2 regions of the Melaminivora jejuensis genome follow, and region 2 is predicted to be linked to the other one. Evidence: predicted binding sites of a transcription regulator. Region 2 holds the regulator's gene; the other holds the start of a gene.
The links. The regulator NrdR, encoded in region 2, represses ribonucleotide reductase genes. The targets are predictions, from matches to a motif close to CACNANATNTNGTG.

Region 1 (15,869 bases), 730 kb from region 2:
CGGTGGCGATGTCGCGGGGCTTTTGCTGCGGCGTGCTGGCAAACCACTCGGCGCCGGCTTGCTTGGTCACGGTCTTGAGCTGCTCGATGGCCGCCGGGCGATAGACGTCGCCCGAGACGGTGAGCACCTTTTTCTTGCGCTTTTCGATCAGGTGCTTGGCGAGTTTGGCCGTGGTCGTGGTCTTGCCTGCACCCTGCAGGCCGGCCATCAGGATGACGGCGGGCGGCTGCGCGGCCAGGTTCAGGTCGGCCACGCCCTCGCCCATGGTGGCGGCCAGCTCCCGGTTGACGATGCCCACCAGCGCCTGGCCGGGCTTCAAGCTGCCCAGCACTTCCTGGCCCAGGGCCTTGTCCTTGACGCGTGCGATGAAGTCGCGCACCACCGGCAGCGCCACGTCGGCTTCGAGCAGCGCCATGCGCACTTCGCGCAGCATGTCCTGCACATTGGACTCGGTGATGCGGGCCTGGCCGCGCATTTCCTTGACGAGACGGGTGAGTTTTTCGGTCAGGGCGGAGGCCATGAATGCGTGCTCCAGAGACTTTTGAGGGCGCGCGTGCTGCGCCCGAGGGCCGTCCCTTGCGCGAGGCTGGACGGCTAAACTGCGAACCCATGATTTTACCCAGCGCCCCCTGGCCCTGTGGCTGCTGGCCGCCAGCGCCGCCCTGGCCTACGCCCTGGGCGCGGCCAGCGCCGCACGTGCCGGCGCCGGCGCCCACGCCGGGCGCAGCCTGTGGGCCATGGCGCCCGCCTGGGTGCTGCACGCCGTGACCCTGGCCTGGGGCCTGATGGGCAGCACGCCGCACTTCGGCTTTGCGCCGGCGCTGTCCATGACGGCCTGGCTGGTGCTGACCATCTACGCCGTCGAGCACCAACTGTTTCCGCAGATGCGCGCGCGTGCCGCGCTGGGCGGCCTGGGCGCTGCCGCCGTGCTGCTGGCGGCGCTGTTTCCGGGCCGGGCGCTGCCGGTCTCGGCCTCGCCCTGGCTGGCGCTGCACCTGACGCTGGGCGTGGCCTGCTATGGACTGTTTGCCGCCGCCGTGATCCACGCCTGGCTGATGGGGCGCGCCGAGCGCCAGATCCGCCAGGCCGTCACCTCGTCCACGGCGCTGCCGCTGCTGACGCTGGAGCGCCTCACCTTGCGCTTCGTCGCCGCCGGCTTCCTGCTGCTGTCGGCCACGCTGGTGGCGGGCTGGCTGTTTGGCGAGGCGCTCTATGGCCAGGCCTGGCGCTGGGATCACAAGGCGGTGTTCTCGCTGCTGGCCTGGCTGACTTTTGCCGTGCTGCTGCTGGGCCGGGCGCGCTTTGGCTGGCGCGGCGCCCGGGCGGCGCGCGTGCTGTATGCCGGCGCGGCGCTGCTGCTGCTGGCCTACGCCGGCTCGCGTTTCGTCATGGAAGTGCTGCTGGGGCGCGCCGGATGATGAAGTACCTGCTGCTGGCGGCGGTGATCGCCGTGGTCTATGCCCTGTGGCGCAATGGGCAGCGCCGGATGCCGCGCCCCCCGGCTGGCCCGCGCGGCGCGCCCCAGGCCAGCCTGCCCGAGCCGATGGTGCGCTGCGCCCGCTGCGGCGTCCACCTGCCCCAGTCGCAGGCGCTGAGCCACGACGGGCACAGCTACTGCTGCGAGGCGCACCGGCGCCAGGGGCGCGACGCATGAGCGCTGGCGCAGCCGCAAGGGCCTAGGCCGATGCCGACTGTCAAGGCCGCGCTGCTGGCGTCCCCGCGTGCGCCCGACGACCTGTCCTTCCTGCGCCTGTGGCACGGCTTCCTGACCGGGCGCATCATGGTGGCGCTGGCCCTGCTGGTGCTGCTGATGCTGGGCGCTGCTGTCGGCCAGGCCTCCTCGCCCTGGCTGCTGGCGGCCAGCGTGAGCTATTTCGCTGCCACGGTGCTGCTGCGCGCGCTGGGCGCGCGCAAGCCGCCGGCACCGCAGCCAGGCCTGCACTGGCTGCCCTCGGTCGGCGTGGACATGCTGCTCATCGGCCTGCTGCAGACACTGCAGCCGGCGGGCAACATGAACTTCACGCCCCTGTTCGGCCTGCCGCTGCTGCTGGCCTCGGTGCTGGGCACGCTGACCCTGGCGCTGGGCACGGCTGCCGGGGCGACGCTGCTGCTGCTGGCCTGGGCCGTGCGGCAAGGCGGCGGCGACAGCGCTGCCCAGACCCTGCAGGCGGCCCTCACCGGCACCGGCTACTTCATCGTTGCCTACCTCACGCACCAGCTGGCGGCGCGCCTGATCAGCGAGCAAAAGGCCGCCCGCCTGAGCCAGATCGATGCGCGCACCCAGCGCGCCGTGAGCGCCCTGGTCATGCAGCACGTGGGCGATGGCGTGCTGGTGCTGGACGCCGGCGGCCTGGTGCGCCTGGCCAATCCGGCGGCCCTGCTGCTGCTGCAGATGCAAGCCGGCGCCGTGCCCTTTGCCCTGGCGGCGGACGGCCCGTGGCAGCCGCTGCTGCGCCTGGCGCGCGAAACCCTGGCCCTGCAGCAGCCGCAGACGCTGGACGTGAACGTCGCCCAGGAGGGCCAGCCGCCCATTGCCCTGCGCGTGCGCTGCTGGCCCACGCACACGCGCGCGGCCAGCGCTTTTGCCGACGGCGAGCCGCTGTGCGTGCTGTTCCTGCACGACCTGCGCGAGATGGAAGCGCGCCTGCGCACGGAAAAACTCGCCGCCATGGGCCGCATGTCGGCTGCCGTGGCGCACGAGATCCGCAACCCGCTGGCGGCCATCTCGCAGGCCAACCAACTGCTCGACGAGGAGTTGCAAGAGCCGGGGCAAAGACGCCTGAGCGCCATCGTGCGCCAGAACGCCCAGCGCCTGGCGCGCATCACCGAGGACGTGCTGGACATCGCCCGCGTGCAGCACAGTGGCCACCCGGCGCCGGCAGAGCCGGTGCCGCTGGACGCCAGCGTGCAGCAGATCTGCCGCGACTGGCAGGCGCAGGAGCCGGCCCGGCGCCAGGTGCTGCTCGCCCTGCAGGCGCCCCAGGCGCAGGTCGCCTTCGACCCCGAGCATCTGCGCCGGGTGCTGACCAACTTGCTCGACAACGCCCTGCGCTACTGCGGCGCGCATCCCGACTCGCTGTGCCTGGCCACGCGCGTGTCGCCCAGCGGGCGGCCCGGCCTGCAGGTCTGGAGCGACGGCGCGCCTCTGGAGCCCAGCGTCGAGCGCCACCTGTTCGAGCCGTTTTTTTCGTCGGAGAGCCGCTCCAGCGGCCTGGGCCTGTACATCTGCCGCGAGCTGTGCCAGCGCCACGGCGCCAGCATCGGCTACCAGCGCAGCAGCCGCCAGCTGGCGCGCGGCGAAGTCGCCGGCAACGCCTTCACCGTGCTGTTTCGGGCCGACATCGCAACGACCGACAATCCAGCCGCATGACAGACCCAGCCGCTTCCATCCTCGTGGTCGATGACGAGCCCGACCTGCGCACGCTGTACGAACTAACGCTGCTGCGCGAGGGCTACCGCGTGGAGACTGCCGCCACCGTAGCCGAGGCGCGTGCGCAGCTGGCGCAACACGGCTTCGATGCCGTGATCACCGACATGCGCCTGCCCGACGGCTTCGGCATGGATTTGCTGCAGCAGTTGCGCGAGCAGCAGCGCCCCGAGCGCTGCGTGGTCATGACGGCCTACGGCTCGGCGGAGAACGCCGTCGAGGCGCTGCGCACCGGCGCCTTCGACTACCTGACCAAGCCGGTCGATCTCAAGCAGTTCCGCGCCGTCGTGGCCTCTGCCGTGCAGGGCATGGGCGGCGTGCCGGTGCCGCAGCGCGCCGGGCGGGCGGGCCGGGCCGGGCCGGGCGAGGCCGCCAGCGACGCCCTGGGGCCGCTGATCGGCGAGTCCGCACCCATGCAGGCCGTCAAGCAGCGCATCGCCCGGGTGGCGCGCAGCATGGCGCCGGTGCTGATCCGGGGCGAATCGGGCACCGGCAAGGAGCTGGTGGCGCGCGCCCTGCACGCCAGCAGCCAGCGCGCCGCCGGCCCGCTGGTGGCCGTCAACTGCGGCGCCATCCCTGAAAACCTGCTGGAGGCCGAGTTCTTTGGCGCGCGCAAGGGTTCCTACACCGGCGCCAGCCACGACCGCGAGGGCTACTTCCAGGCAGCGCGCGGCGGCACGCTGTTCCTGGATGAGATCGGCGACCTGCCCCTGCCCATGCAGTCCAAGCTGCTGCGCGCCATCCAGGAGCGCAGCGTGCGCGCCCTGGGTTCGACGCAGGAGGAGAGCGTCGATGTGCGCATCCTGAGCGCCACGCACCGCGACCTGGCCGCCGACGTGCAGGACGGGCGCTTTCGCCAGGATCTGTACTACCGGCTCAACGTCATCGAGCTCCTGATCCCGCCGCTGCGCGAGCGCCGCGAAGACCTGCCTGCCCTGTGCGCGCACCTGCTGGCGCGCATCGCCCAGGAAAGCGGCCTGGCCGTGCCGCCGCTGTCCGAGGCGGCGCTGGCGCAACTGGCGCGCCACCCGCTCACGGGCAATGTGCGCGAGCTGGAAAACCTGCTGCACCGCGCCGTGGCCTTGAGCGATGGCACGGCGCTGCAGCTGGACATCGAACTGCCCGCTGCAGTGGCCGGCCCGGCGGCGGCGCCAGTCCGGCCTGCGCCACAGGCCAGCCCTTCGGCCCCGGTGCCCTTGGCGCCCCCGGTGACGCCCGGCAGTCCAACCGGAGCGCCCGATGCCCTGCCCAGCGATCTGCAAGGCTGGCTGGATCAACAAGAGCGCGACATCCTGATCCGCGCCCTGCAGGCCTGCAACTACAACCGCACGGCCACGGCAGCGCGCCTGGGTATCAGCCTGCGCCAGATCCGCTACCGCATCGACCGCCTGAGCATCCCGCTGCCGCAAAGCGGCGAGGCCGCCGATGACGCGCCCGAGACCTGAAGCCGCAGCCCGGCGGCTGTCCTGGGGGCGCGGCGGCTGGCTGCGCGGCGCACGCCGCCTGCCCTCGCCCAACTGCGACCAGCGGCCCGCCGGCGCGGCGGTCGATCTGCTCGTGCTGCACTCCATCAGCCTGCCTCCGGGCCAGTACGGCGGCGCGCAGGTGCAGCAGCTGTTCACCAACCAGCTCGACTGGGACGCGCACCCGTATTTTGGGCAGATCCGCGGCTTGCGCGTGTCCAGCCACTTCTTCATCGAGCGCGGCGGCGCGCTGTGGCAGTTCGTCAGCGCCGACCAGCGCGCCTGGCACGCCGGGCGCTCGCACTACCGGGGCCGGGACGCCTGCAACGATGACGCCATCGGCATCGAGCTGGAGGGTCTGGAGGGCCTGGCCTTCGAGCCGGCGCAATACGCCACGCTGCAGGCGCTGTGCGCGGCCTTGCTGCAGCGCTACCCCATCGCCTGGATCGCCGGGCACGAGCACATCGCCCCGCAGCGCAAGGGCGACCCGGGCGCCGGCTTCGACTGGGCGCAGCTCTCGGGTGCGCTGGCCGGCTCGGGCATCACCTTCCCGCCAGGTCTGCAGCGCTCGCAAAAAAGATAGCTGTCAGCGCTTGCCAGACAAGGCCTGGAGGCCTTTTTGGCCATATTTTTACTATCCATAGCCGCCCATTGCCCCGCTTGGCGGGCCGCACTGCGCCAGCCCCTGCACTGTCGGACGAAGGCGCTTTGCGGGCGCTTTCGGCTTGGATAGCTTGCCCAGGCGATACACTACCCATAGTGTTTGACACACAAAAATCCACTATATGTGGTGTATCTGATTGAAATCCCGCCTCTGACCAGCGCTCACGAGGCCCAGCCGCAGCGCAGCGCGCATCCCCCATCCGAAAGGTCATGACCATGCAAGATTCTTCTTTGCTTTCCGTTTCCGAGCCCGCCGCCTCCGTGCGGCCGGCAGCGATTCCCGCAGACGCTGCCCCGGCTGGCGCAGCGCTGGCCCAGTGGCAGATCGTGCGGCGCAATGGCGCCGTCGTGGCGTTCGAGTCGCAGAAGATCGCCGTGGCGCTGATGAAGGCCTTCCTGGCCGTGCGCGGCGCGCAGGGCGCGGCCTCGGCCAGCGTGCGCGAGCTGGTCGAGGAGCTGACCCAGGGCGTGGTGCGCGCGCTGGTGCGCTCGCGCCCGGCGGGCGGCACCTTCCACATCGAGGACGTGCAGGATCAGGTGGAACTCGGCCTGATGCGCGGCGGCCACCACGACGTGGCGCGCGCCTACGTGCTGTACCGCGAGCGCCGCGCCCAGGAGCGCGCCCAAAAGCGCGCGCAGCTCATGCCGCAGCTGCCGGCGCTGTTTGTGCAGGACGGCGGCCAGCGCGTGGAGCTGGACGTGCTGCGCCTGCAGGCACTGATCGAATCGGCCTGCGCCGGCCTGGGCAGCGAGGTGCAGGCCGCGCCGATCGCTGCCGAGACGCTGCGCAACCTGTACGACGGCGTGTCCATGGGCGAAGTCCACCGCGCCTGCATCCTGGCCGCGCGCACGCTGATCGAGAAAGACCCCGGCTACACCTACGCCACGGCGCGGCTGCTGCTGCATACCATCGTGCGCGAGGTGCTGGGCCGCGACGTGGCGCCGGCGGAGATGGGCACGGCCTATGCGGCGCACTTTGCGCTGTTCGTGCAGCGCGGCGTGGAGCATGAGCTGCTCAATCCTGAGCTGCTGGATTTTGATCTGGAGCGCCTGGCCGCAGCGCTCAGGCCCGAGCGCGACCTGCAGTTCGACTACCTTGGCCTGCAGACGCTGTACGACCGCTACTTCCTGCACATCGCCAGGACGCGCATCGAGCTGCCGCAGTCGTTCTTCATGCGCGTGGCCATGGGCCTGGCGCTGCGCGAGGACGATCGCAACGCCCGCGCCATCGAGTTCTACGAGCTGCTCTCGTCGTTCGATTTCATGAGCAGCACGCCCACGCTGTTCAACAGCGGCACGCTGCGCTCGCAGCTGTCGTCGTGTTATCTGACCACCGTGCCCGACGACCTGGAGGGCATCTACGAAGCCATCAAGGAAAACGCCCTGCTGTCCAAGTTCGCCGGCGGCCTGGGCAACGACTGGACGCGCGTGCGCGCGCTGGGCGCGCGCATCAAGGGCACGAATGGCGAGTCGCAGGGCGTGGTGCCGTTTCTGAAGGTGGTCAACGACACGGCGGTCGCGGTCAATCAGTGCTTTGCCCCGGACACACTGCTGCTGACAGCCGATGGCCCCAAACCGATCCGCGAGGTCAAGCCCGGCGACCTGGTGCTGGGCCAGCGCGGCGAGTACCGCGAGGTACTGCAACAGATGGTCTACAACCAGACCGATCCCATGGTGGAGGTCACCGTCAAGCACGCGCTGCAACCCTTGCAAGTCACGGCGGGCCACCCGTTGTGGGCTATTCGAGGGGTGCCGATGGAGCAAAGCAACGCGCGCACCCTGCGCTGGCTGGACAGCGGCAAGGTCGCGCCGCAATGGTGCGACGCCGGTGAGCTGGCGCGCGGCGACTATATCGCCCAGGTCGTGCCGACCGAAGTGGTGCCGGTGACCGGTTTGAGTCAGGATGACGCACGCCTGTACGGCATCCTGCTGGGCGATGGCCATATGAGCATCGATGAAGACCAGTGGGGTGTCTCGGGCAATCCCACATGCGACACCCATTTGACCTTCGTGCGCCACTATCTGGAGCAGCGCGGCATCCATTTCTGGGAAACCACACGGGGCGAGACCTACGCCCAGCTGCACTGGGCGGTAGGCTGCGGTGTTGCGCGCGAGGCCTCCACCGGGCGTCTGGTGCGTGGCAGCGGCGCCCCGCACCTGCCCTTCGAACGCACCGACCTCTACGATGCCCAGGGTCGCAAGCGCATCGCCCCACGCTTGTCACACCTGCCACGCGCCCAGACGCTGGCCCTGGTGCAGGGACTGCTGGAAACCGACGGCGGCGTCAGCCGGGGCAAGGAGATTTATTTCACCAGCACATCCGAGCCGCTGGTGCAGGGCCTGCGCTACCAGTTGCTGCGCCTGGGTGTGCCCACGTCCGGGCAGTACCGTGAGCAGGCACAGTGCCACCAAGGCCAGCGTGCCGATGGCAGCACCATCAGTTTCAATGCGACGGTCAGGGCCTGGGATCTGCGCATTCCGGCAGTGCCCGAAGTCGCAGCACTGGTCGGCGCCCGACCATTGACCAAGCGCAACTGGATTGAGCACGACGGCTGCGTCTTCACCCGGGTGCGGGGCGTCCGAGCCATCCGGCCGCTTCCTTTCGTGGTGGACTTGAAGGTCGAGGGCGACCCCAGCTACATGACCCACGCAGGACTGGCGCACAACGGCGGCAAACGCAAGGGCGCCGTCTGCGCCTATCTGGAGACCTGGCACCTCGATATCGAGGAGTTCCTGGAGCTGCGCAAGAACACCGGTGATGACCGCCGGCGCACGCACGACATGAACACCGCCAACTGGATCCCGGATCTGTTCATGAAGCGCGTGCTGGACAAGGGCCAGTGGACGCTGTTCTCGCCCTCGGACGTGCCCGAGCTGCATGACCTGTATGGCCAGGCCTTCGAGCGCGCCTACCTCGCCTGCGAAGCCCGCGCCGACAGCGGCGAGATCCGGCTGTCCAAGCGCGTGCCGGCCATCGACCTGTGGCGCAAGATGCTGTCCATGCTGTTCGAGACCGGCCACCCGTGGATCACCTTCAAAGATCCGTGCAACATCCGCAGCCCGCAGCAGCATGTGGGCGTGGTGCATTCGAGCAATCTGTGTACCGAGATCACGCTCAACACCAGCGACAGCGAGACGGCAGTGTGCAACCTGGGCTCGATCAACCTGGCGCAGCACCTCAGGGATGGCCAGATCGACCACGACAAGCTGCGCCGCACCGTCACCACCGCCATGCGGATGCTCGACAACGTGATCGACATCAACTACTACGCCGTGGACAAGGCGCGCAACGCCAACCTGCGCCACCGCCCGGTGGGCCTGGGCCTGATGGGCTTTCAGGATGCGCTGTACGAGTTGCGCCTGCCCTACGCCAGCGATGCCGCCGTGCAGTTCGCCGACGAATCCATGGAGGCCATCTGCTACTACGCCTACCAGGCCTCCAGCGAGCTGGCGCGCGAGCGCGGCTGCTACGAGACGTACGCAGGCTCGCTTTGGTCGCAGGGCATCTTGCCACTGGACTCGCTCGATCTGCTGGCGCGCGAGCGCGGCGGCCATGTCGAGGTCGATCGCAGCACGCGCCTGGACTGGGACGCCCTGCGTGCGCACATCGCCCGCCACGGGATGCGCAACTCCAACTGCGTGGCGATCGCGCCCACGGCGACGATCTCCAACATCGTCGGCGTGGACGCCTCCATCGAGCCGTCATTCGGCAACCTGTCGGTCAAGTCCAATCTGTCGGGCGAGTTCACCGTCATCAACCAGTACCTGGTGCGCGACCTGAAGCGCCTGGGCCTGTGGGACGACGTGATGGTCATGGATCTCAAGCACTTCAAGGGTTCGCTGGCGGCCATCGACCGGGTGCCGCAGGACATCAGGCAGCTCTACGCCACGGCCTTCGAGGTCGAGCCGACCTGGCTGGTCGAGGCCGCCGCACGCCGCCAGAAGTGGATCGACCAGGCGCAGAGCCTGAACATCTACATGGCCGGCGCCTCGGGCAAGAAGCTCGACGAGACCTACAAGCTGGCCTGGCTGCGCGGCCTGAAGACCACCTACTACCTGCGCACGCAAAGCGCCACGCACGTCGAGATGAGCACGGTGAACAAGCGCCAGCTCAATGCCGTGCCCAGCGAGGCCGACGCCGGAGCGCTGGCCGCCAGCGCGGCGGCTACCGACGTGAAGTTCTGCGCCATCGACGACCCCGGCTGCGAGGCCTGCCAGTAAAGGCCGCAGCCGCCATCACCACCCGCCGCATCGAAGCCGCGCCGAAGCCGTACTGGGCAGGTGCATACGCAACAAAACAGCGCCGCACAACGCTTCGATGCTTTCCTTTTTGAAGCACTGCTTCCATAATCCACGCACTGGACGAGCCATGCTTACCTGGGACGACGAAGTCACAACCCCCTCGCAACACATTCCGCAGGAAGGCCAGCATGGCGGCCCCCTGCAGCCGCCGCGCACGCCTTCCAGCCCGGCCTCCGTGGCCAGCACCGCCAGCGGCCGCGTCAGCGCCGTTGACAAGCGCATCATCAACGGCAAGACCGACGTCAACCAGCTGGTGCCCTTCAAGTACAAATGGGCCTGGGAAAAGTACCTGGCCACCTGCGCCAACCACTGGATGCCGCAGGAAATCAACATGACGCGCGACATCGCCCTGTGGAAAGACCCGCATGGGCTGACCGAGGACGAGCGGCGCATCGTCCGCCGCAACCTGGGCTTTTTCGTCACTGCCGACAGCCTGGCGGCCAACAACATCGTGCTGGGCACGTATCGCCACATCACCGCCCCCGAGTGCCGCCAGTTCCTGCTGCGCCAGGCCTTCGAGGAAGCCATCCACACGCACGCCTACCAGTACATCGTCGAGTCGCTGGGCCTCGATGAAGGCGAGATCTTCAACGCCTACAACGAGATTGCGTCGATTCGCGACAAGGATCAGTTCTTGATCCCCTTCATCGACGCCATCATGGATCCGGCCTTCAAGACCGGCACACCCGAGGCCGACCAGACGCTGCTCAAAAGCCTGATCGTCTTCGCCTGCCTGATGGAAGGGCTGTTCTTCTACGTCGGCTTCACGCAGATCCTCGCCCTGGGCCGGCAGAACAAGATGGTCGGCGCGGCCGAGCAGTACCAGTACATCCTGCGCGACGAGTCCATGCACTGCAACTTCGGCATCGACCTGATCAACCAGCTGAAGCTGGAAAACCCCCAGCTGTGGACGGCGCAGTTCAAGGACGAGATCACCGCCCTGTTCCATGAGGCCGTGGAGCTCGAATACCGCTACGCCGAGGACACCATGCCGCGCGGCGTGCTGGGCATGAATGCCGCGATGTTCAAGGGCTATCTGCGCTACATCGCCAACCGCCGGGCCACGCAGATCGGCCTGGAGGCGCTGTTTCCGAACGAGGAAAACCCCTTCCCCTGGATGAGCGAGATGATCGACCTCAAGAAGGAGCGCAACTTCTTCGAAACCCGCGTCATCGAGTACCAGACCGGCGGCGCGCTGTCCTGGGACTGAAGCGGTGCAGGGGCAGGCATCAGGTCAGCAGGCAGCCGGCATGGGATTTCACTCGCGCACCCGCCCGACACTGGCGCCGGGTGCTTTCAGCTAACCGACCCGAAGGAGAAAATGATGGCAACTGCGAAAAAAACCGCCCCCGCCAAGACCCCTGCCAAAGCCGCCAAAACCGCCAAAACCGCTGCGGCCCCCGCGAAAAAGGCCGCCAGCGCCGCCGCCGAGCTGGCCACACCAGTGAGCGCGCCGGCACCGGTCGCCAAGAAGGCAGCCAGCAAGACCGCCAGCGCCAAGTCCACTAGCGCCCAGAAGGCCGCCGCACCGGCCCAGCAAGCCGCAGCTCCGGCAGCCAAGACCGTCGCGAAGAAGGCTGCGGCAAAGCAAGCCACTGCGGCAGCACAGCCGGCCCAGGAGGCCCCCAAGGCAGCAGCTCCTGCGGCAAAGTCCAAGGCCGCCGCACCAGCCGCCGACAAGAAGGCTGGCGCACCAGCCAAGAAGGCCGCCACTGCAGTAGCCGAAAAGGCGGCGCCGGCCCCCGCCGCCAAGGCACCGGCAAAGAAAGCCGCTGCGCCGGCCAAGAAGGCAACAGCCCCGGCGCAGGAGAGCGCAGCGCCCGCCAAAAAGGCAGCAGCGACGGCCAAGCAAAAGACTGCAGCGCCCGCCAGGAAAACCAGCACGGCGCAGGCCGATGCTGCGGCCCCCGCCGCCAAAAAGGCAGCGCCTGCCCGGAAGGCCGCCAAGCCGGCAGCAGCGCCAGCCATCCCTGTGGCCCGCACCGAAATCAGCCCGCACGCCGCCTGGCCCTTCCCGCTGGGCGAGAAGCCCTGACAGCCTGGCTAGGCCTGATGTCCAGCCCGGCAGCCCTGCCGGGTTTTTCATGGCTGGCGGCTTGAGCATGAAATCAGGCTCCAACCCTTATTTGGCAAGCGCTGACAGCTATTATTTAAGTAGCAAAAAACCCACTAGCAAATGGTCGGCGCCCCCTGGTGCAAGGCCGTTCCGGCCTGCCCTCACAGCGCCTCGGGGGCGAAATCCAGGCGGTAGTTCTGCGGCCCGCGCCGGGCGATCTTCAGCGCGCCCAGGCGGTTGCCCAGTTGCGCACAGCGCGCCAGCGGCCAGCCGCGCTCCAGCCCGTAGAGCAGACCGCCGCGCCAGGCGTCACCACAGCCCGTCGGATCGACCACCTGCACCGGGGCCACAGGCTCGACCAGGGTGCGCGCGCCGCCCTCCCAGACCTCGCAGCCCTCGCCTCCCAGCGTGACCACCAGGCCACGCACGCGCGCCGAGATGTCCGCCAGGCTCCAGCCGGTGCGCTCGCACAGCATCTTGCCCTCGTAGTCGTTGACGGTGACCCAATCCGCCTGCTCGATGAACTGGCGCAGCTCCTGGCCGTCGAACATGGGCAGGCCCTGGCCGGGGTCGAACACGAAGGGAATGCCGGCGCTGGCGAACTGCGCGGCGTGCTCCAGCATGGCCTGGCGCCCGTCCGGGGCAATGATGCCGATGGCGGCCTCCGCGCTGGCCTCGATGCGCGTGCGGTGGGCGTGCGTCATGGCGCCGGGGTGGAAGGCGGTGATCTGGTTGTTGTCCATGTCGGTCATGATCATGGCCTGGGCGGTGTAGCTGTCGCCGGCCTGGCCGACGTGGCGCGTGTCGATGCCCAGATCGCGCAGGCGCTGCAGATAGTCGCCGCCATCGCTGCCCAGCATGGCCACGGGCAGCGGCGCGCCGCCCAGCAGCTTCAGGCTGTAGGCGATGTTGCCGGCGCAGCCGCCGAAGTCGCGCCGCAGCGTGGGCACGAGAAAGGACACGTTCAGGATGTGCAGCTGCTCGGGCAGGATCTGCGCGGCGAAGCGACCCTCGAAGGTCATGATGGTGTCAAAGGCCAGGGAGCCGCAAATCAGTGCTGCCATGTCGTGGAGTGTCCAAAGAGTCAGGGTGGGGAAGCGAAGGAAAGGCGCACGAGCAGCCGGGCCGGCTGGCCGGGCGTCATGGATAAAAGGCCAGCACGCGGTAGCCGGCCACCGTCGGCACGCCGGCCAGCTCGACGGGTGTGCGCACCCCCCAGTCCGAGCGAGCGGCCAGCGCGGGCGCAGCGCCCAGCTCGCGCTGCGGATCGAGCACCCGGCGCAGCACTACATCGTCGCGTGCGTCGGTCAGGGTCAGCTCGACCAGGGGCATGGCCACGGCGTGGCCCGCGCTGTTCTTCAGGGCAAAACGCAACTCGTAGCGCCCGGCTGCAGCGTCGGTGGCGACGAACGACGAGCTGTCGATGACCACCGCCGCCAGCTCGCGCGGTGCCTGCAGGGTGCAACCCCATCGCTGGCACAGTGGCTCCAGCACGGCACGCGCCGCCGGGTAGCGCGCAGCCAGGGCATCGCGATGCTGCAGGGCAATCTGCAGCATCAGCAGCGCCGCCAGCGCCAGCGCCAGCAGCGTCAGCAGACCGCGCATGGCCGGGTGGCGCCAGAAGGCGTTGCGGCGCGCGGCGCGCACAAAGCTGGGCTCAGGTTCAGCCATCGGCGCCGGCCTGGACTCGGGCCCCGAGGGCGGGGGCAGGGCCGCAGTCTGAAGCGGCTCGGCCAGAGGCGCTTGCGGTTCAGGTTCGGGTTCCGGCTCTGCTTCAGGTTCGGGTTCAGGTTCGGGTTCTGGGACTGGCTTCGGCTCCGGCTCCAGCTCGGGTTCTGGGACTGGCTCGGGCAGGGGTTCCGGCTCAGGTTCCGGCTCAGGCTCAGGCTCAGGTTCCGGCTCGGGCCTGAGCCCAGGCGCTGGCGCCGGCTGCCCTGCCGGCTGGTGTTCGGCCAGCAGAAAGGGTGGGGGCACAGGAGGCGGCGAGGATGGCGCCAGGCCTGGCGGCGATTCGGCGGCTGGTGTCGGTGCCGGCACGCGGATTTGCAGGTGCTCGGTGGCGTCGAACACCTGCTTGCAGTGCCCGCAGCGCACCCAGCCGCCACCGATGCGCAGCTGATCCGCGACCACGCGAAAGGTGGTGGCGCAGTGCGGGCAGCGGGTGGTCTGGCTCATGAGGCGGCAATTCTAGGCGGCGCGCCGGCTGCCGACGCCGACGCTCAGGGGCGCTGCGCCACCATCAGAATCCAGCCGTCCTCGCTGTCGGCCACGGCCAGTTGCAGCCAGGGCGCGTAGGCCTGCTGCAGCTCTTCGGCCTGGCGCTCCAGGATGCCGGCCAGCACCAGATGCCCGCCCGGCGCCACGTGCGTACACAGCAGCGGCGCCAGCACCTTGAGCGGCGTGGCCAGGATGTTGGCCAGCACCGTGCGATACGCGCCCTGGGCCTGTTCAGGCAGGCCGGCGGCAAGTTGCACCTCGTTGGCCTGGGCGTTGTCCAGCGTGGCCTGCACGGCAGCCGGGTCGATGTCCACGGCGTCGATCGGCGCAGCGCCAAACTTGGCCGCGCCGATGGCCAGAATGCCCGAGCCGCAGCCGTAGTCCAGCACCCGCCCCAGCGCCCCGGCGCCTGCCGCGCCCTGGCGCGCGATCCAGCGCAGGCACATGCGCGTGGTCGGGTGCGTGCCGGTGCCGAACGCCATGCCGGGGTCGAGCCGGATGGTCTGCAGCGCGCCGGCGGGCGGCTCATGCCAGCTCGGCACGATCCAGAACTCGGGCGTGATCTGCACCGGCTCGAACTGCGACTGCGTCAGCCGCACCCAGTCCTGCTCGGGCAGCTCGGCGATGCCGGCGACCTCGCAGCCGGCAAAGAAATCCTGCGGCGCCAGCAATTGCGCCGCCTCGTCAGCCGCCGCGTGCGTGGCAAACAGCGCCGTCACCCGGCTCTTGTTCCAGGCCTGGCGCGGTGCCGGCATACCAGGCTCGCCAAACAGCGCCTGTTCGGCCTCGGTCTGCGCGTCGGCATCCTCGACCGAGACGCTCAGGGCATCGAGCGCATCGAAGGCCTCGCTCACGGCATCGACGCGCTCCTCGGGGCACAGCAGGGTCAGCTCGTACATGGCAGCGTTCTTTTCAGGGTCATCGGGAGGAAATCAGGGGCAATGGAAAGGCTGGCGCACAACGCACAACCCGCCCTCAACGCTTCCTCTGCGCCAGCCACTCTTCCAGGTAGTGGATGTTGGTGCCGCCGGCGACGAAGCTGGCGTCCACCATCAGCTCGCAGTGCAGCGGCACGTTGGTGCTGATGCCCTCGACCACGGTTTCCAGCAGCGCCGTGCGCATCCGCGCCAGCGCCTGCTCGCGCGTGTCGCCGTGGACGATGATCTTGCCGATCATGGAGTCGTAGTTGGGCGGCACGTAGTAGTTGGTGTAGGCGTGCGAGTCCACGCGCACGCCCGGGCCGCCCGGCGCGTGCCACTTGGTGATGCGCCCCGGCGACGGCGTGAACTTGTAGGGGTCTTCGGCGTTGATGCGGCACTCGATGGCATGGCCGCGCAGCTGGATGTGGCGCTGCGAGAACGGCAGCTTCTCGCCGGCGGCCACCATGATCTGCGTGCGCACGATGTCCACGCCGGTGATCCACTCGGTCACCGGGTGCTCGACCTGCACGCGGGTGTTCATCTCGATGAAATAGAACTCGCCGTTTTCGTACAGGAACTCGAAGGTGCCGGCGCCCCGGTAGCCGATCTTCTTGCAGGCGGTCACGCAGCGCTCGCCAATGCGCTCGATCAGCTTGCGCGGAATGCCCGGCGCCGGAGCTTCTTCGATCACCTTCTGATGGCGCCGCTGCATGGAGCAGTCGCGCTCGCCCAGATAGACGGCGTTCTTGTGCTTGTCGGCCAGCACCTGGATTTCGATGTGGCGCGGATTCTGCAGGAATTTCTCCATGTAGACCGCCGGG
Region 2 (15,869 bases):
CGCGATTGCGCTGGGCCGTCTGCTCCGGGGTGCCAGCCTGTTGCACCAGCGTGTCGGAGCGGCCAGGGCGAAAGAACAAGGCCCGCCACACCGCCAGAGCGGCCTGGGTGCTGAATGGAAAGCGTAGGGCATGGGGCTCGCGAGCGCTGTCCACCGGCTCCAGACTCTGCAGATAGGCGAAGATGGCATCCGAGTCCTCGCGGGTGACATGCGTGTAGCTGGGATAGGGAAACGCCGGGTAGAGCAGCCGCCCATCGCGCGAGCGGCCGTTGTGCAGGGCGCGCCAGAATTGGGCTGCTGTCCAGCCGCCCAGGCCGTGCTGCACATGCGGGGACAAGTTGGGCGCCTGCACCAGGCCAAAAGGCGTCTCAATGGCGCGACCGCCACCGTAGGCCGGGCCACCGCGTGCGGTATGGCAGACGGCGCAGTTGCCCACGCGCGCCAGATAGCGGCCACGCGCCAGCACTTCAGGCGTGGCCGGCACGCTCACCTGGTGCGCAGGCAGCGGACTCTCGTCGAGCCGGTTGAGTACCACCACAGCCAGCGCCAGACCTGCCAGCAGCAGGGCCAGGACGGCCAGCACCTGCAGCCGCCGCCGATGCAGCGCCTTCATGGCGGCCCTCCAACTCTGGCCCTGACAGCAGTCCCGAGGCCGGAGCCGGCCTGCAGGCCGCCGCAGCGCAGCGGCAGTTGCTCCGGCAGATGTTCGGCGGGCTCGATCCGCGCGGGTGGCGGCTGCACCGCCAGCCATGCCGCGATGGCGCCCACATCCTGGGCACTGAGCCGCCGGGCAATGCTGGCCATGCAATCGGGCTCATGAGCTCGCCGCTGACCAGTCTGCCAGGCCCCCAACTGGCTGGCGATGTAGTCGCGCGATAGGCCAAGCAGGCCAGGCAGCCAGGGCTGGACGCCCGCCAGCGTCTCGCCGTGACAGCTGGTGCAGGCCGGAATGTCACGCTGGGCGTCGCCCCGACGCACCAGCTGCTGGCCCCGTTCGAGCAGGGCTTGTGGCACCGGTGCTGCCGGCGCTGGTGCATAGGGCAATTGCAGGCCGGCGAAATGCCGGGCGATGTCCTGCAAATAGTCGTCCGTCAGGTGCTCCAGCAGCCAGGACATCTGCGGGTAGCTGCGCCGGCCATCGCGGAAATTGAGCAACTGGTTGTACAGATAGCCGGTCGGCTTGCCGGCAATGCGCGGAAAGTAGCCACCCGGCGTTGCCCGGCCCTGCTCGCCGTGGCAGGCCGTGCAGGCCAGCACCCGCTCGCCCATGCCGGGCGCAGCCTCGGCAGCTTGCACGGCAGCGCACACCCGGGTCGGCGCTGTGCCCAGCACCGAGGCCAGGGCCACCGCCAGGGCGCCCGACAGCAGCCTCGCCGACAGCCGCCAGCGCCTGCCCTGCGCACCGTGGCCGTCAGCCACGTCCGACGAATGGCATCTTGGTCGCCATGACGGTGTGAAACAGCACGTTGGCCGACAGGGGCAGATTGGCCATGTACAGCACTGACTGGCCAACGATGTCCACATCCATCATGGGCTCGGAGGCGATGGCGCCGCTGGCCTGCAGCACGCCCTGGGTCATGCGTTCGGCCAGCTCGGTGCGGGCGTTGCCGACATCGATCTGCCCGACAGCGATGTCCCAGTTGCGCCCATCGAGCGCCGCCGTCTTGGTCAAGCCCATGACAGCGTGCTTGGTGGCGGTATAGGCGACGGACTGCGGGCGCGGCGTGTGCGCCGAGATCGAGCCGTTGTTGATGATGCGCCCGCCGCGCGGCGACTGCGCCTTCATGACGCGAAAGGCATTCTGGATGCAATAGAACATGCCGTTGAGATTGACATCGACAACGGCCTTCCAGTGCTCGACGGCCAGCTCCTCCAGCGGCACGGCGGGAGCGCCCATGCCGGCGTTATTGAACAGCACATCCAGCCGGCCAAAGTGCTGCACGGTCTGGTCGAACGCAGCACGCACGGCGGCTGGATCGGTCACATCGGCAGGCACTGCCAAGGCGCGCGCGCCGGCAGCGCCAGCATCACGCACCACGTCATGCAGGAGCGGCGCTCGCCGCCCAAGCAGAGCCACGCTCCAGCCATCGGCGAGCAAGGCCAGGGCCGCAGCGCGACCTATGCCGGTGCCTGCACCGGTGACCAGCGCAACACGCGCCGGTTTGTCCGTACTGGACATGTCTTTCTTTTCCATGACTTATTCAGCAAAAAAAGGGCCGCCAGCGGCGGCTTCAGCGCATGCTCACGAGCTTCAGCTGCGCTTGCGACCTGCCGGCTTGCCGTCGCTGGCTGCACGACTGCGGCCTGCTGGGTCTGATTTGCCATTGGGGGCGGTTTTCCTGACAGTTTTCTGCGCAGCTTTTCCGTTCTCGCCTGGTTTGTCGCGCGCCGCTCGCGCCGGCTTGCCGCCACCGTCCTGGCCGGCGTCCTTTCTGCGTCTGTCACCGTTGCGCGGGCGATTCTCGGCGCCCTGCAGGCTAGCCAGTTCGTCGCGCACCAGCCGGAAGTCGATGCGCCGCCCGTCCAGATCGACCCGGCTGACCTGCACCTGCACGCGTGTGCCGATGCCGTAGCGGATGCCGGTGCGCTCGCCGCGCAGCTCCTGGCGGGCCTCGTCGAACTTGAAATACTCCCCCCCAGTTCAGTGATATGCACCAGGCCCTCGACATACAACGCATCCAGGGTCACGAACAAGCCAAAACTGGTCACCGTGCTGACGGTGCCGCTGTACTCCTCGCCCAGATGCTCACGCATGTACTGGCACTTGAGCCAGGCTTCGACATCGCGGCTGGCCTCGTCGGCGCGACGTTCGTTGGCGCTGCAGTGCAGGCCGGCAGCTTCCCAGGCCTGCATCTCACGCAGGCTGGCCGGATTTTGCGCCCTGTGCGGCTGCTGGGTGGGCGCAGCCACCTTGGCTGCCAGGCGCTTGGCCAGCTTGAATTGCGCCTCGCCCGGCGTGGGCAAGGCCGGCAGCGTGTAGCGCGTGCCATTCAGGATGGAGCGGATGACGCGGTGTACCAGCAGATCGGGGTAGCGGCGAATGGGACTGGTGAAATGCGTATAGGCATCAAACGCCAGGCCGAAGTGGCCGCTGTTGCTGGGCGTGTAGATGGCCTGCTGCATGGAGCGCAGCAGCATGGTGTGGATCTGCTGGGCGTCCGGGCGATCCTTGGTGGCTTCGGCGATGGACTGGAAGTCGCCAGGCCGGGGCTCGTCGCCCAGTGTCATGCCCACGCCCATAGCCTTGAGATAGCCGCGCAGGATTTCCAGTTTTTCCGGCGTCGGGCCTTCGTGGACACGGTACAGGCCGGCGCGCTTGCCTTCGCCGATGAAGTCGGCGCTGCAGACATTGGCAGCCAGCATGGCCTCCTCGATCAAGCGGTGCGCCTCGGTACGCACGCGCGGCACGATTCTGTCGATACGGCCGTTGTCGTCGCAGATGATCTGCGTCTCCACGGTCTCGAAGTCCACTGCACCACGCGCATGGCGCGCCGCCAGCAGGGCGCGATAGACATCGTGCAGGTTCAACAGATCAGGCACGCGCTCCTGGTGGCGCGCAGCCTCCGGCCCGCGGGTATTGCCCAGGATGGCTGCCACGTCGGTATAGGTAAAGCGTGCATGACTGCACATGACTGCCGGGTAGAACTGGTAGGCATGGATCTCGCCCTTGGCCGTGATCAGCATGTCGCAGACCATGCTCAGGCGATCGACATGGGGGTTGAGCGAGCACAGGCCGTTGGAGAGCTTCTCCGGCAGCATGGGAATCACGCGGCGCGGGAAATACACGCTGGTGGCGCGGTCATAGGCGTCCACGTCGATGGCGCTGCCGGTTTCCACATAGTGGCTGACGTCGGCAATCGCCACCAGCAGGCGCCAGCCCTTGCTGCGGCCCACGCGGGCCGGCTCGCAATAGACGGCATCGTCGAAGTCGCGCGCATCCTCGCCATCGATGGTGACCAGTGGGATATCCCTCAGATCGACACGCTGGCGCCTGTCCTGCGCGCGCACCTTGTCGGGCAATGCCTTGGCCTGAGCCAGGGCGGCTTCGGAGAATTCATGCGGCACGCCATATTTGCGCACTGCAATCTCGACCTCCATGCCCGGGTCATCGACTTCGCCCAGCACCTCGATCACCCGACCCACCGGCTGGCCGTAAAGCGCAGGCGGCTCGGTCAACTGCACCACGACCACCTGCCCGACCTTGGCCGAGCCGGTGGCACCCTTGGGGATCAGCACATCCTGGCCATAGCGCTTGTCCTCGGGCGCGACCAGCCAGACGCCGCTTTCCTGCAGTAGCCGCCCAATGATGGGCTGCGGTGCCCGCTCGACGATCTCCAGCACGCGCCCCTCGGGCCGGCCACGCCTGTCGTGGCGCACCACGCGCACGCGCACCCTGTCCTTGTGCAACACGGCGCGCATCTCGTTGGGCGGCAGATAGATGTCCTGACCACCGCCATCGGGCAACACGAAGCCATGACCATCACGGTGGCCCTGGACGCTTCCCTCGATCTCGTCGGAAGAAATTTGAGCAGCCGCTGTGCCCGGGTGTTTTTTTTGGTTGTACAATCTCGTTCTTTCCTGAAATGCCCAGGTGGCGGAATTGGTAGACGCACTAGTTTCAGGTACTAGCGCTGAGAGGCGTGGAGGTTCGAGTCCTCTCCTGGGCACCAAGTTTAACGAGAACCCACCCGGGTCTTGACAGCAAAAGCCGCTTTCTTCGCAAAGCGGCTTTTTTGTTTCCTGCACCCGCAGGAAAGTGCTGGAAAGCGGGCTTGCCGCTGCCGAAAAGCGGCAAGCCGAATGGCAAGGAGTTTTTTTGCCGTGAGCTGGAAATTTTCCAAAAAACCAAAAAAAACAGCTTATACTTGCGGCTTCCCTGAAATGCCCAGGTGGCGGAATTGGTAGACGCACTAGTTTCAGGTACTAGCGCTGAGAGGCGTGGAGGTTCGAGTCCTCTCCTGGGCACCAAGACAAGCGAAAGCCGCTGATGATTCAATCATCAGCGGCTTTTTTGCTTTATTTTGCTTCTCCCTGCGCCGGCAAGGCGGCGCCAAGCCAGCCTGCCACACATCAGAAAACGTTGCCGGCGCAGGGCCCTGTGCGCCGGCAACGCCCGTGGACGGCCTGTCTGGGCAGGCCTGGCGTTCGCATTACTTGCGCAGCAAGACCTTGAGTGCCTGCTGCAGGCGGCGCGCCTGCGCCTCGTCACTGGCACTGGACAGCACGCGGGCAGCGTCCTGCTCCCAGGTCTGCTGCGGCGACGGATCGTTGCGGCGCGTCAGCAGCTGCAGCTGCAGGGCGCGACGCGCAGCGATCTGCTCCGCCGGAGTCGGCACCTCGGCAGCAATCTCCAGGCGCAGCAGTGCCTCGGCAGCGTCGCCGGCAGCCGGGGACGACAAAGCCTGGGCCCAGGCAGAACGTCCACTGGACGACACCTTGCCGCCCAGCTCCTGCGCGCCCGGCATCTGCGCTGCATCGCGGCTCTTCCAGGCGGTCATGAGCTGCGTCAGTGCCTCGCCGTGGGCCTGGGCAGCGAGCTTGCGCAACGTGGTCTGCGCCTGCTCCAGAGCCTCGCGCTGGGCGCGAAAAGCCGTGTCGCCCAGACGAGGGGCGCGCGGCGCAAAGGCACCGCCATCGCGCCCGCCGTCGCGGCCACGTCCGCGCTCCCAGCTGCCATCGCGCGCGCCACGCGCACCGTCACTGCCGCGTCTGTCGCCAAACCGGCCCCGGGGCTCCGGTGCGGGTGTGGCCGGCTTGCGTGCCTGGGGCCGGTCATCGCCGCGCACAGCCACAACCGGGCGGGCAGGAGCAGCCGCAGGGGCGGGAGCCGCTTCTGCATCAGCCCCCAACTCTGCCGCAGCAGCCTGGCCAACTCCTGAATCAATAGCTGCCTGCGCTTGCTGGGAGCCAGTTTCAGGCACTTTTGCCTCTGCATCCTGGCCAGGCTGGGCTTTCAATGCCGCATCCAGGGCCGCCATGGCCTCGCGGATCTTCTGGGCATCGCCCTGGGCATTGGCAGCTTCCAACGCCTTGGACGCCTCCAGCACCGCAAGGTCGCGGGCGCCGAGCTGGGCTGTGTCGCGCTCGCGCGCTGCACTCTTGCGCGAGAAGGCCTCGTCGATAGGCTTGCGGAAAGCATCCCACAGCTTCTGTTCCTGCCGGCGATCGAGCGGCACGGCCTGCGCCTCGGCCTGCCAGCGCTGCTGCAGCGCCTTGATGGCGTCGATGCGCAGTTGCGGCGCGCCGCCCAGGGCCGCAGCCTCGTCGATCATGGCGTGGCGCTGCGCCAGGCTGGCCTTTTGCGCGGCCGCCAGGGGCGCGCCAGCGTCGGCCAGCGCCTGCTTCCACAGCGGCTGCAGCTCGGCAAAGACTTTCTCGCTCACGTGGCCACCCAGGCGCCAGCGCTCGCCGAACTGGTGCAGCGCGCGGCTGGCGCCCTTCCAGTCGGGCGTAGCGGCCTCGGCCTGCTGCGCCGCCCAGGCCTTGAGCTCGTCAATCAATGCCAGACGCTGCGCACGGTGCTGGGCGCTTTCGCTGCGTACCTTGTCCAGCCAGGCCTCGACCACCTTGTGCGCGTTGTTGCAGGCCTCGTCGAAGCGCTTCCACAGGGCATGGTTGGCCGGCGCGCCCTGGTCGGCCTGTTTCCACTGCTCGCGCAGCTGGCGCAAGGTTTCCTGCATCTTGCGCCCGCCCAGCGCCTGGCCTTCGGGGCGGTTGGCCAGACCCTCGGCGCGCGCCACCAGCTCCTCGCGCACCTGATCGGCGCTCCAGCGCTGCCAGCCTTCGAGTTCGCCCGCCGCCACCAGGGCGGCATGAACCCTGTGCTCTAACTCGCCATCGATCAGCTTGCCGTGTACCTTGAGCACGGCACGCAGCGCCGTGGCCGCGCCGGCGCTGGCCTTGCCGTGGCCTTGCGCGGTTTCTTCTTCGAGCCGGGCGAGCGCCTGCTGCACGGCCTGGCGGGCGGCTTCGCGCTGGGCCGGATCGACCTTGGGGCGCGGTGGGGCAGAGGCAGTGCGCGCCTGCTCCTTTTCCGCCTCGGTGGGCTCACCACGCGCCTGGCGCAACTCATCGGCCCAGACCGGCACGGGCGGCAGCGGCGCATTGGCATCCTGGGCGGCAGCAACAGTCTGCTGCAAGGCCTGCTGGAAAGCCTCCCAGACGACCAGCAGCTGCGTGCGCGAGGACTCGAGCTGCGCCGGAAAGCGCGGCTCCACGCTGGGCCAGGCGGCATCGCCCGACAGCTCCTCGGCCTGCGCCTGCCAGCGCTGCACGTCGGCGCTGAGCAGGGGCAGCGCCTCCTGGGCGCTGGCCCAGGGTTTGGTGGACAGCACCTCGATGCGCTGCGCCAGCAAGACTGCTGCCTCGCGCTGCACCTGCACGCGGTGCTGCAGGTCTTCGATGGTCTTGATGCGCTCGGCCAATTGGCTTTTAAGCGATGACAGCGGCTCGCGTGACAGCGGCGCACCGGCCTTGGCGGCGTCGCGCTGCCAAGCCATGGCGTCGGCGATGTTGACCCGGGGTGCGGCCAGCAATGCCTCGGCCTTGCCGGCCCATTCGGCGGCAATGGCTTCCTGGGCCTGGGCGCGGCGGATTTCATCGAGCCGCTCGCGCACGGCGCGCGCCGCGCCCTTGTCGCGTGCGCTCAATTCCTTGAAGACTTCCTGCAGGCGCTCTGCAGGCGGGTTGCTGGTCAGCCACTCACGGATGCGCGCGGCGCGCTCACCCGAGGTTGCTGCCGAAAAGGCGCCACCCGTCAGGGAGTCGAGCGGATGCGGCTCGCTGGCCTTGCCCTGCGGCGCAGGAGTCTCGGGGACGTCGGACATGTTGTTGCGGGAGGAAGAAGGAAACATGGTTCTGGCAGGAGATGAGGGCTCGACACTGCCGTTCAACAGACAGAACGCCGGCGTGCTCGAGAAGAAGAGGACTGGGCAAGCGGCTTGCTGCACGCTGCTCATGGGTTGCTATTTTGGCCCGGTTTTGCTGGCAGACCGATAGCGCCCCTGTCGGCCAGGGCCACAGGCAAGGACAGGAGGTGCCGCCGCCACCTTGCTCACGGGCAGTCAGGCAGCTGCGGCGCAGCCACCTTCCTCGACTCTTCTCTTATATATATGTGTATCTGCTGCCCCATGCCCGCCTTGGGCACACAGGCCTGTACTCAGGATGGGCGGGAGCCACGGAGCCGGGGAGCCACGGAGCGGGCAGGACAGATGCAAAAAGCCCGGTGGAGGGAGTCCTGCCACCGGGCCTGACGGCGGACGCAAAGTCCAGTTGCCGTCGTTTTTTTGCACATGCGGAGGATTCTGTCCGCTGTGCGGAGGCAAGGGATTGCCTCCTTGAAACGCCCGGCTCAGGCCGGACGAATGCAAGGCTAGCAAGAGCCGCCCCACAAGGCAAGAGCAGCGTAGATCAAGCCCATCCGCAGGATGGGGCATGTCAGCCGTCAACCCTTCGAGGAGTCCTCGCCAGTCAATTTCCTGGTATCAAAAACAGTCTTTATATTCTTTATTTGTCTCAAAAACATTATTATTAGTGTTGACTGTGAATTTTGAGCGCTTCTAGAATCCGCCTGTCTCACGTACTGCCTCGTACAAACCCTTAGGTCGTCAGGATCGACCACTGCCGGTTCCGGCTTCGACAGTCCGCAAGTTTCCGCTGCGCCGCGCGCACGGCACGGACTCCAAGACAACCCACTACGGGCATGGATGCCCGGCCCGCAAGCAAGTTTTCCAGTCGGCTGCACGCCCAGGTGCGGCCCTGCCTTGCCGGGACGTTTTTTTTGCAAGAAGGATGAGCCATGACTGCGTCAGGAAAAATGACCGCCAGCGTTCGCACCTTTGTCACCAATGTCATCAACGGCTTCGTCAAGGTCACGCACAGCAGCTTTGCCCTGCTGGGCCTGGCCGTGGCTTTTGCCGCCATCGCCCTGCTGGCGCGGCCCGAACTGCGCCAGGCCGGCGAGCAGCGCTTGATGGGCTGGCTGCAGGCGCGCCAGCCCGTGGTGGCCCAGCTCGAAGCCGCCCCCGAGCCCGAACTGGTGCCCCCTGCCAACCGCCCCATCGCCATCAACCCCAAGGAGCTGCCGCGCGAACAGGCCGCTGTGGCCTACTGGCTGAGCAAAAAATACCGCGTGGCGCCCGAGCCGATCGCCGCCCTGGTCACCGAAGCCTATGACATTGGCGCCCGCGCCAAGCTCGACCCCATGCTGCTGCTGGCCATCGTGGCCATCGAGTCCAGCTTCAACCCGTTCGCACAAAGCGCGGTCGGCGCCCAGGGCCTGATGCAGGTGATGACGCGCGTGCATACCGACAAATACCAGGAAGTCGGTGGCCATCTGGCAGCCTTCAATCCGCTGGTCAACCTGCGGGTCGGCGCCAAGGTGCTGCAGGAGTGCATCGCCCGTGCCGGCTCCCTCGAAGGGGGCTGCGCTACTACGTCGGCGCCGCCAATCTGCCCCATGACGGCGGCTACGCGGCCAAGGTGCTGGCCGAGCATTTCCGTCTGCGCCAGGTCGCTGGCAGCCGCGCGGCAGCGGCGCCGGCAGGCAAGCCGGTGCTGTCCACCAAGGCGCCCGCCGATACCAGCGGCACACCCTCGGCCACCCTGCCCGCCGACAGCGACAAGGTGGCCCTGCTGGCCGGTGCCTGAGCGCGCCTGCCACTCCTTTCAGCCTTGCCCTGGCCGGCCCTGCCGCTGGGCTACACTCGCCGGGCACGCGACTGGCGATAGGCGCGGCCCCTGGACTCCAGGGTGCCGCCGCTGACGTGGAAATGCCGCAGGAAGGCCCCAAGAAGGGCGCAGTTCCTGCCAACCACTGGGAAGCGTGCCGCGCCAGGCGCAGCGATGATGCCCTGCCGCGATCCGTCGTTCGCCTGGGCAGCCCTTGGCTCCACAAGGGCCACACGTTCACCGCAACGCCACCATGTACCAACGCAACATCCTTGTCGAACAAACCGACCCCGAGGTGTGGGCCGCCATCCAGGCCGAAGACCGCCGCCAGGAAGAACACATCGAGCTGATCGCCAGCGAGAACTACGCCTCGCCCGCCGTCATGGCCGCGCAGGGCTCGCAGCTGACCAACAAGTACGCCGAGGGCTACCCCGGCCGCCGCTACTACGGCGGCTGCGAGAACGTCGATGTCATTGAGCAGCTGGCCATCGACCGCATCAAGGAGCTGTTCGGCGCCGAAGCCGCCAACGTGCAGCCCAACTCCGGCTCGCAGGCCAACCAGGCGGTGCTGATGGCCTTTGCCAAGCCCGGCGACACCATCCTGGGCATGAGCCTGGCCGAGGGCGGCCACCTCACGCACGGCATGGCGCTGAACATGAGCGGCAAGTGGTTCAACGTCGTCTCCTACGGCCTGGACGCCAAGGAGGAGATCGACTACGAGGCGATGGAAGCCAAGGCGCGCGAGCACAAGCCGAAGATCATCATCGCCGGCGCCTCGGCCTACGCCCTGCGCATCGACTTCGAGCGCTTTGCAAAGATCGCCAGGGAAGTCGGCGCCATCTTCTGGGTGGACATCGCCCACTATGCCGGCCTGGTGGTGGCAGGCGAATACCCCAACCCCGTGCCGTTTGCCGACGTGGTGACCTCGACCACGCACAAGAGCCTGCGCGGCCCGCGTGGCGGCATCATCCTCATGAAGGCCGAGCACGAGAAGGCGCTGAACTCGGCCATCTTCCCCGGCCTGCAGGGTGGCCCGCTGGAGCACGTCATCGCCGCCAAGGCCGTGGCCTTCAAGGAGGCACTGGCGCCCGAGTTCAAGGCCTACCAGCAGCAGGTGGTGAAGAACGCCCGCGTGTTTGCCGAAACCCTGATCGAGCGCGGCCTGCGCATCGTCAGCGGCCGCACGGAAAGCCACGTCATGCTGGTGGATCTGCGCGCCAAGGGCATCACCGGCAAGGATGCCGAGGCCGCTCTGGGCAAAGCTCACATCACCATCAACAAGAACGCCATCCCCAACGACCCGGAAAAGCCCATGGTGACCAGCGGCATCCGCGTGGGCACGCCGGCCATCACCACGCGCGGCTTCAAGGAAGAGGAAACGCGCATCACCGCCAACTTGCTGGCCGACGTGCTGGAGAACCCGCACGACGAGGCGCACCTGGCCGCCGTGCGCGAGAAGGTACACCAACTCACCAGCCGCTTCCCGGTCTATCGCTGACCGGCCCGGGCGCTTTCTTCCACAGCCAGGCCGGCCATGAAGTGCCCTTTCTGCAGCCACCCGGACACGCAGGTCGCCGAGACCCGCGTGTCCGAGGACGGCGCCCTGGTGCGCCGGCGCCGGCGCTGCGCCGCTTGCGACAAGCGTTTCACGACCTACGAGCGGCCCGAGGTCAACTTTCCGGCCATCGTGAAAAAGGATGGCCGGCGCGTCGAGTACGACCGCGCCAAGCTGCTGGCCTCCTTCAAGCTGGCGCTGCGCAAGCGCCCCGTGAGCACCGTGCAGATCGACAGCGCCATCGAGCGCATCGAGGAAAAGCTGTTGCACCTGGGCCAGCGCGAACTGCTGTCCAGCGCCCTGGGCGAGCTGGTCATGCGTGAGCTGCAAAAGCTCGACCAGGTGGCCTACGTGCGCTTTGCCAGCGTCTATCGCAGCTTCGAGCACGTGGATGAATTCCGCGCGCTCGTCGATGAAGTACGCCAGTGAAGCGCATTTTGCTACTTTTTATATAGCTGTCAGCGCTTATTGGGCAAGGGTTTGAATGTGATTTGACCTTCAAACCCTTTTTTGTCCGCCTGGCGCCTACCAGCCCTCCGGCCCTTGCCGGCCCCGCCGCTGGGACTTGACCTCGGCACGCCGGCTCTTGGCCTGCAGGCGGCGCTGCTGCGAGGCCAGCGTGGGGCGCGTGGGGCGTCGCTCCCTGGGCGCATGGGCCACGCTGTCCACCAGCACCTGCAGCCGCTGCAGGGCAGCGTGCCGGTTGGCCTCCTGCGTGCGGTATTGCTGCGCCTTGAGGATCAGCACGCCGTCCCGGGTGATGCGCCCGTCGGGCAAGGCCAGCAGGCGCTGCTTGACCTCGTCGGGCAGCGACGAGGCCGGGATGTCGAAGCGCAGATGCACGGCGCTGCTGACCTTGTTGACGTTCTGCCCCCCTGCCCCTGGGCGCGCACGGCGCTCAGGCTGACTTCGGCCAGATCCACCGGCAGCAGCGGCGCGCGGCGCGGCAGGGGTGCCGCACTCATGGCCTGGCGCCTCGCTGCAGGGCCAGCAGCAGGGCCTGGTGAAAGGCCTGCGGGCGCTCGAACTGCACCCAGTGGCCGGCATCCTGGATCAGCGCCAACCCCCGGAAGTCCGGCGCAGCGGCGGCATAGGCGGTCTCCAGCTCCGTAATCCATTGCCGGTACAGGGCATCGCACTGGCCGTAGATGGCGTGGACTGGGCAGGCCACCTGCCCCAGCAGCCGCGCCAGCGCATCACTGGCCGCAGCGCGCCGACGCGGCAGGCGGTCGCGCTGCACGTTGGCGGTGTGCAGCTGCAGGGCCAGGCCACCGTCGGCGTCGATCAGCGCAGGGTCGGCCAGCATCAGCTCGGCCAGGTTGTGCCGATGCACCGCTTCGTGCTGCGCAGGCGGCAGGTGGCGCCAGCCGCGCAGGGTGAACTGGCGCTGCGGCGCCACGCCCATGGCCGGCGCGCCCACCAGCACCAATTGCCGCGCCAGACTGCCATGCCCGGCCAGCAGCGCCGCAGCCACCAGGGCGCCGAAGGAAAAGCCCACCAGATCGCAGGCCAGCCCGCCGAACAACTGCTGCAGCGCCTGCGCCAGCGGCCCGGCCATGGCCTGCGCCCCGCCAATGCCGGCAGGCGGCAGGGCCGAGTCGCCAAAGCCGGGCAGATCCGCCGCCCAGACGCTGCGCCCGGCAGCGGTGAGCGCCTCGATGTTGCGCACCCAGTGCGTCCAGCTGCCGCTGCCGCCGTGCAGCAGCACCAGCGGCGCAAGGGATGGCAGGGGGGACAGTGGGAGGAGCGGCGCCGAAGCACCGCCCTGCTGCGCCGGCCCCGCCTCCCAGACATGCCAGACCATCATGCCGCTGCCGCAGGGCAGTTCGATGCGGCGCGCCTGCTGCGCCAGCCGTGCCAGGGCAGGATGGACGCGGGCAGGATCGGGATGCGCTGGCAGCATCACCACTGCGCCACGGCGTCGATGGCAAGCTGATAGCCCTGCACGCCAAAACCGCACAGCACGGCACGTGCCGCTGCCGACAGATAGGAGTGGTGGCGAAACGCCTCGCGCGCGTGGACGTTGCTGATGTGCAGCTCCACCAGCGGCACGCCCGTGCCCTTGACGGCATCGAGCAGCGCCACGCTGGTATGCGTATAGGCACCGGCATTGAAGATCAGCGCCGCCAGTTGCTGCTGCGCGTGCAGCCGCCCGGCCTCGTGTACCCAGTCCACCAGCTCGCCCTCGTGGTTGCTCTGGCGAAAGACCAGTTGCAGGCTGTGGCGCTGGCAAGCTGTGCGGCACAGCTCCTGCACATCGGCCAGGGTGTGCGCGCCGTAGATCTGCGGCTCGCGCGTGCCCAGCAGGTTCAGGTTGGGGCCATTGAGGACGAAGACGGTCTTGCCGGGATTCGAGGTCATGCAGAAAAAAGGAAGAAAAGGAAAGGCTGGGCAGGACGGACGCAGGCCAGGGGCTGGCGGCCATTATCCCGGGCCGGTGCGCCAACAGAAACGGCCCGCTGCATGGCGGGCCGTTTCCGTGGGGGCAGGAGTCTGCGCGGCCAGGCCTGCCGGCAGCAGCCGGCCTCAACGCCAGTTGCGATGGCCGCCACCGTGGTGATTGCCGCGCCCGTGATGCACCGGAGGCCGGTAGTGGTGGGGGCGCGGCGCGTAATAGACCGGCGGCGGAGCGTAATACACCGGAGCCGGCGCCCGGTACACCGGCGGGGCGTAATAGACCGGCGGTGGCGGCGTGTAATAGACCGGCGGGGTGTAGTACGAATACGAGGGCGCATTGCTGGCCCCGACCACCACGCCGGGCACGCCGACGCCGACACTCCAATAGACATCGCTGCGCGCCTGGGCAGCGCCTGCGCCGGCCAGCAGCGCCAGTGTCACTGCGGCCATGGCCCAGCGGGAACGAAAGCGGCTTGCGGTCATGACAACTCTCCTTTGGGTGGCGGCGCAACCCGCACCAGCCACCATGAAAACGAACGATCTGCCGGACACAACGCGCGAGATGCCCGAAAGGATGGCAATACTGTGCAGGATTGTTGTTTCGGGACGTAGGTTCCCCGGTCACGGCATGTAACCATGCCGCAGCCAGCTGCGGTTGCCGCAACTGGCGGCAGATACCGGCATGTTGCCGGGCCTTGTGTGCCGCTTCCCTAAAATCCCCGTCCATGAGCACACCTCCCGACAACGACACCGCCCACAAGCCCAGCAACTTCCTGCGCCAGATCATCGAGAGCGATCTGGAGCGCGGCACGCACGCCCAGCGCCTGTGGGGCGGCAGCCCCGGCGACGCGCAGCACCACCTGCAGGGCAGCGTGGACACGGCGCGCATCCGCACGCGCTTTCCGCCCGAGCCCAATGGCTATCTGCACGTCGGCCACGCCAAGAGCATCTGCGTCAACTTCGGCCTGGCGCGCTCCTTTGCCGGCACCTGCCACCTGCGCTTCGATGACACCAACCCGGAAAAGGAAGAGCAGGAATACGTGGACGGCATCATCGACGCCGTGCGCTGGCTGGGCTTCGACTGGAAGGATGCCGACGGCCACGAGAACCTGTACTGGGCCAGCAACTACTTCGATTTCATGTACCGCGCCGCCGAGTACCTGATACAGCAGGGCCTGGCCTACGTGGACGAGCAGACGCCCGAGGAAATGCGCGCCAGTCGGGGCGACTTCACCCGCCCGGGCACGGACAGCCCGTATCGCGATCGCAGCGTGGCCGAGAACCTGGCGCGTTTTCGCGAGATGCGGGATGGCAAGCTGCCTGACGGCGCCGCCGTGCTGCGTGCCAAGATCGACATGGCCAGCCCCAACATCAACCTGCGCGACCCGGCGATCTACCGCATCAAGCACGCCGAGCACCACAACACCGGCAGCCAGTGGTGCATCTACCCGATGTACACCTTCGCCCACCCCATCGAGGACGCGCTGGAGCACATCACCCACTCGATCTGCACGCTGGAATTCGAGGATCAGCGCCCGTTCTACGACTGGCTGCTCGACCACCTGAGGGAAGGCGGCCTGATCGCCGCGCCGCAGCCGCGCCAGTACGAATTCGCCCGGCTGAACCTGACCTACGTCGTCACCAGCAAGAGAAAACTCAAGCACCTGGTGGACAGCGGCACATTGACCGGCTGGGACGACCCACGTATGCCCACCATCGTCGGCCTGCGCCGGCGCGGCTTCACGCCCGAGGCCATCCGCGACTTCTGCGAGCGCATCGGCATCACCAAGGACTACGCCTGGATCGACTACGCCCTGCTGGAGGCCTGCCTGCGCGATGACCTGGAAGCGCGCGCGCCCCGCGCCATGGTGGTGCTAGAGCCGCTCAAGCTGGAGCTGACCAACTGGGCCGAGGTCTTCGGCAGCCCCGGGCACCTGGAGCACTGCGAGCTGCCCGCCCTGCCCCACGCCCGCGCGGGCCAAGAAGTGCCGCTGCGCCGCTTCACCCTGGGGCGCGAGGTCTGGATCGAGCGCGAGGACTTCGCCGAAGTGCCGCCCAAGGGCTACAAGCGCCTGTACCCTGGCAATCGCGTGCGCCTCAAGGGCGGCTACGTCATCGAATGCACGGGCTGCGAGAAGGACGAGGCCGGCAACGTCACCCGCGTGCTGGCGACAGTGGTGCCGGACACCAAGAGCGGCACACCCGGTGCCGACAGCGTCAAGGTCAAGGCCGCCATCACCTGGGTCGG

Region 1: a site for NrdR is predicted at 5,670-5,683, ahead of IDM45_RS17655 (ribonucleoside-diphosphate reductase subunit alpha). Genes of this name have one in related genera too.

What each region holds. Positions count from the first base shown of each region.
Region 1 is NZ_JACWIJ010000002.1:2,258,635-2,274,503, forward strand. It holds gene ffh (signal recognition particle protein) at 1-520, opposite strand, end outside; partial or broken gene IDM45_RS10720 (cytochrome C assembly family protein) at 610-1,418, shown strand; gene IDM45_RS10725 (PP0621 family protein) at 1,415-1,654, shown strand; gene IDM45_RS10730 (sensor histidine kinase) at 1,685-3,370, shown strand; gene IDM45_RS10735 (sigma-54-dependent transcriptional regulator) at 3,367-4,872, shown strand; gene ampD (1,6-anhydro-N-acetylmuramyl-L-alanine amidase AmpD) at 4,853-5,473, shown strand; gene IDM45_RS17655 (ribonucleoside-diphosphate reductase subunit alpha) at 5,770-9,774, shown strand; gene IDM45_RS10760 (ribonucleotide-diphosphate reductase subunit beta) at 9,923-11,065, shown strand; gene IDM45_RS10765 (histone H1) at 11,180-11,890, shown strand; gene IDM45_RS10770 (carbohydrate kinase family protein) at 12,073-12,975, opposite strand; gene IDM45_RS17660 (DUF3426 domain-containing protein) at 13,052-13,582, opposite strand; partial or broken gene IDM45_RS17955 (zinc-ribbon domain-containing protein) at 13,982-14,086, opposite strand; gene prmA (50S ribosomal protein L11 methyltransferase) at 14,131-15,027, opposite strand; gene accC (acetyl-CoA carboxylase biotin carboxylase subunit) at 15,104-15,869, opposite strand, start outside.
Region 2 is NZ_JACWIJ010000002.1:1,531,781-1,547,649, forward strand. It holds gene IDM45_RS07360 (cytochrome c) at 1-613, opposite strand, end outside; gene IDM45_RS07365 (c-type cytochrome) at 610-1,269, opposite strand; gene IDM45_RS07370 (SDR family oxidoreductase) at 1,412-2,179, opposite strand; partial or broken gene rnr (ribonuclease R) at 2,485-4,566, opposite strand; tRNA gene IDM45_RS07380 (tRNA-Leu) at 4,586-4,670, shown strand; tRNA gene IDM45_RS07385 (tRNA-Leu) at 4,884-4,968, shown strand; gene IDM45_RS07390 (DUF349 domain-containing protein) at 5,151-7,826, opposite strand; partial or broken gene IDM45_RS07395 (transglycosylase SLT domain-containing protein) at 8,798-9,648, shown strand; gene glyA (serine hydroxymethyltransferase) at 9,923-11,167, shown strand; gene nrdR (transcriptional regulator NrdR) at 11,204-11,653, shown strand; partial or broken gene arfB (alternative ribosome rescue aminoacyl-tRNA hydrolase ArfB) at 11,750-12,189, opposite strand; gene IDM45_RS07415 (alpha/beta fold hydrolase) at 12,186-13,127, opposite strand; gene aroQ (type II 3-dehydroquinate dehydratase) at 13,127-13,585, opposite strand; gene IDM45_RS07425 (hypothetical protein) at 13,751-14,104, opposite strand; gene IDM45_RS07430 (glutamine--tRNA ligase/YqeY domain fusion protein) at 14,347-15,869, shown strand, end outside.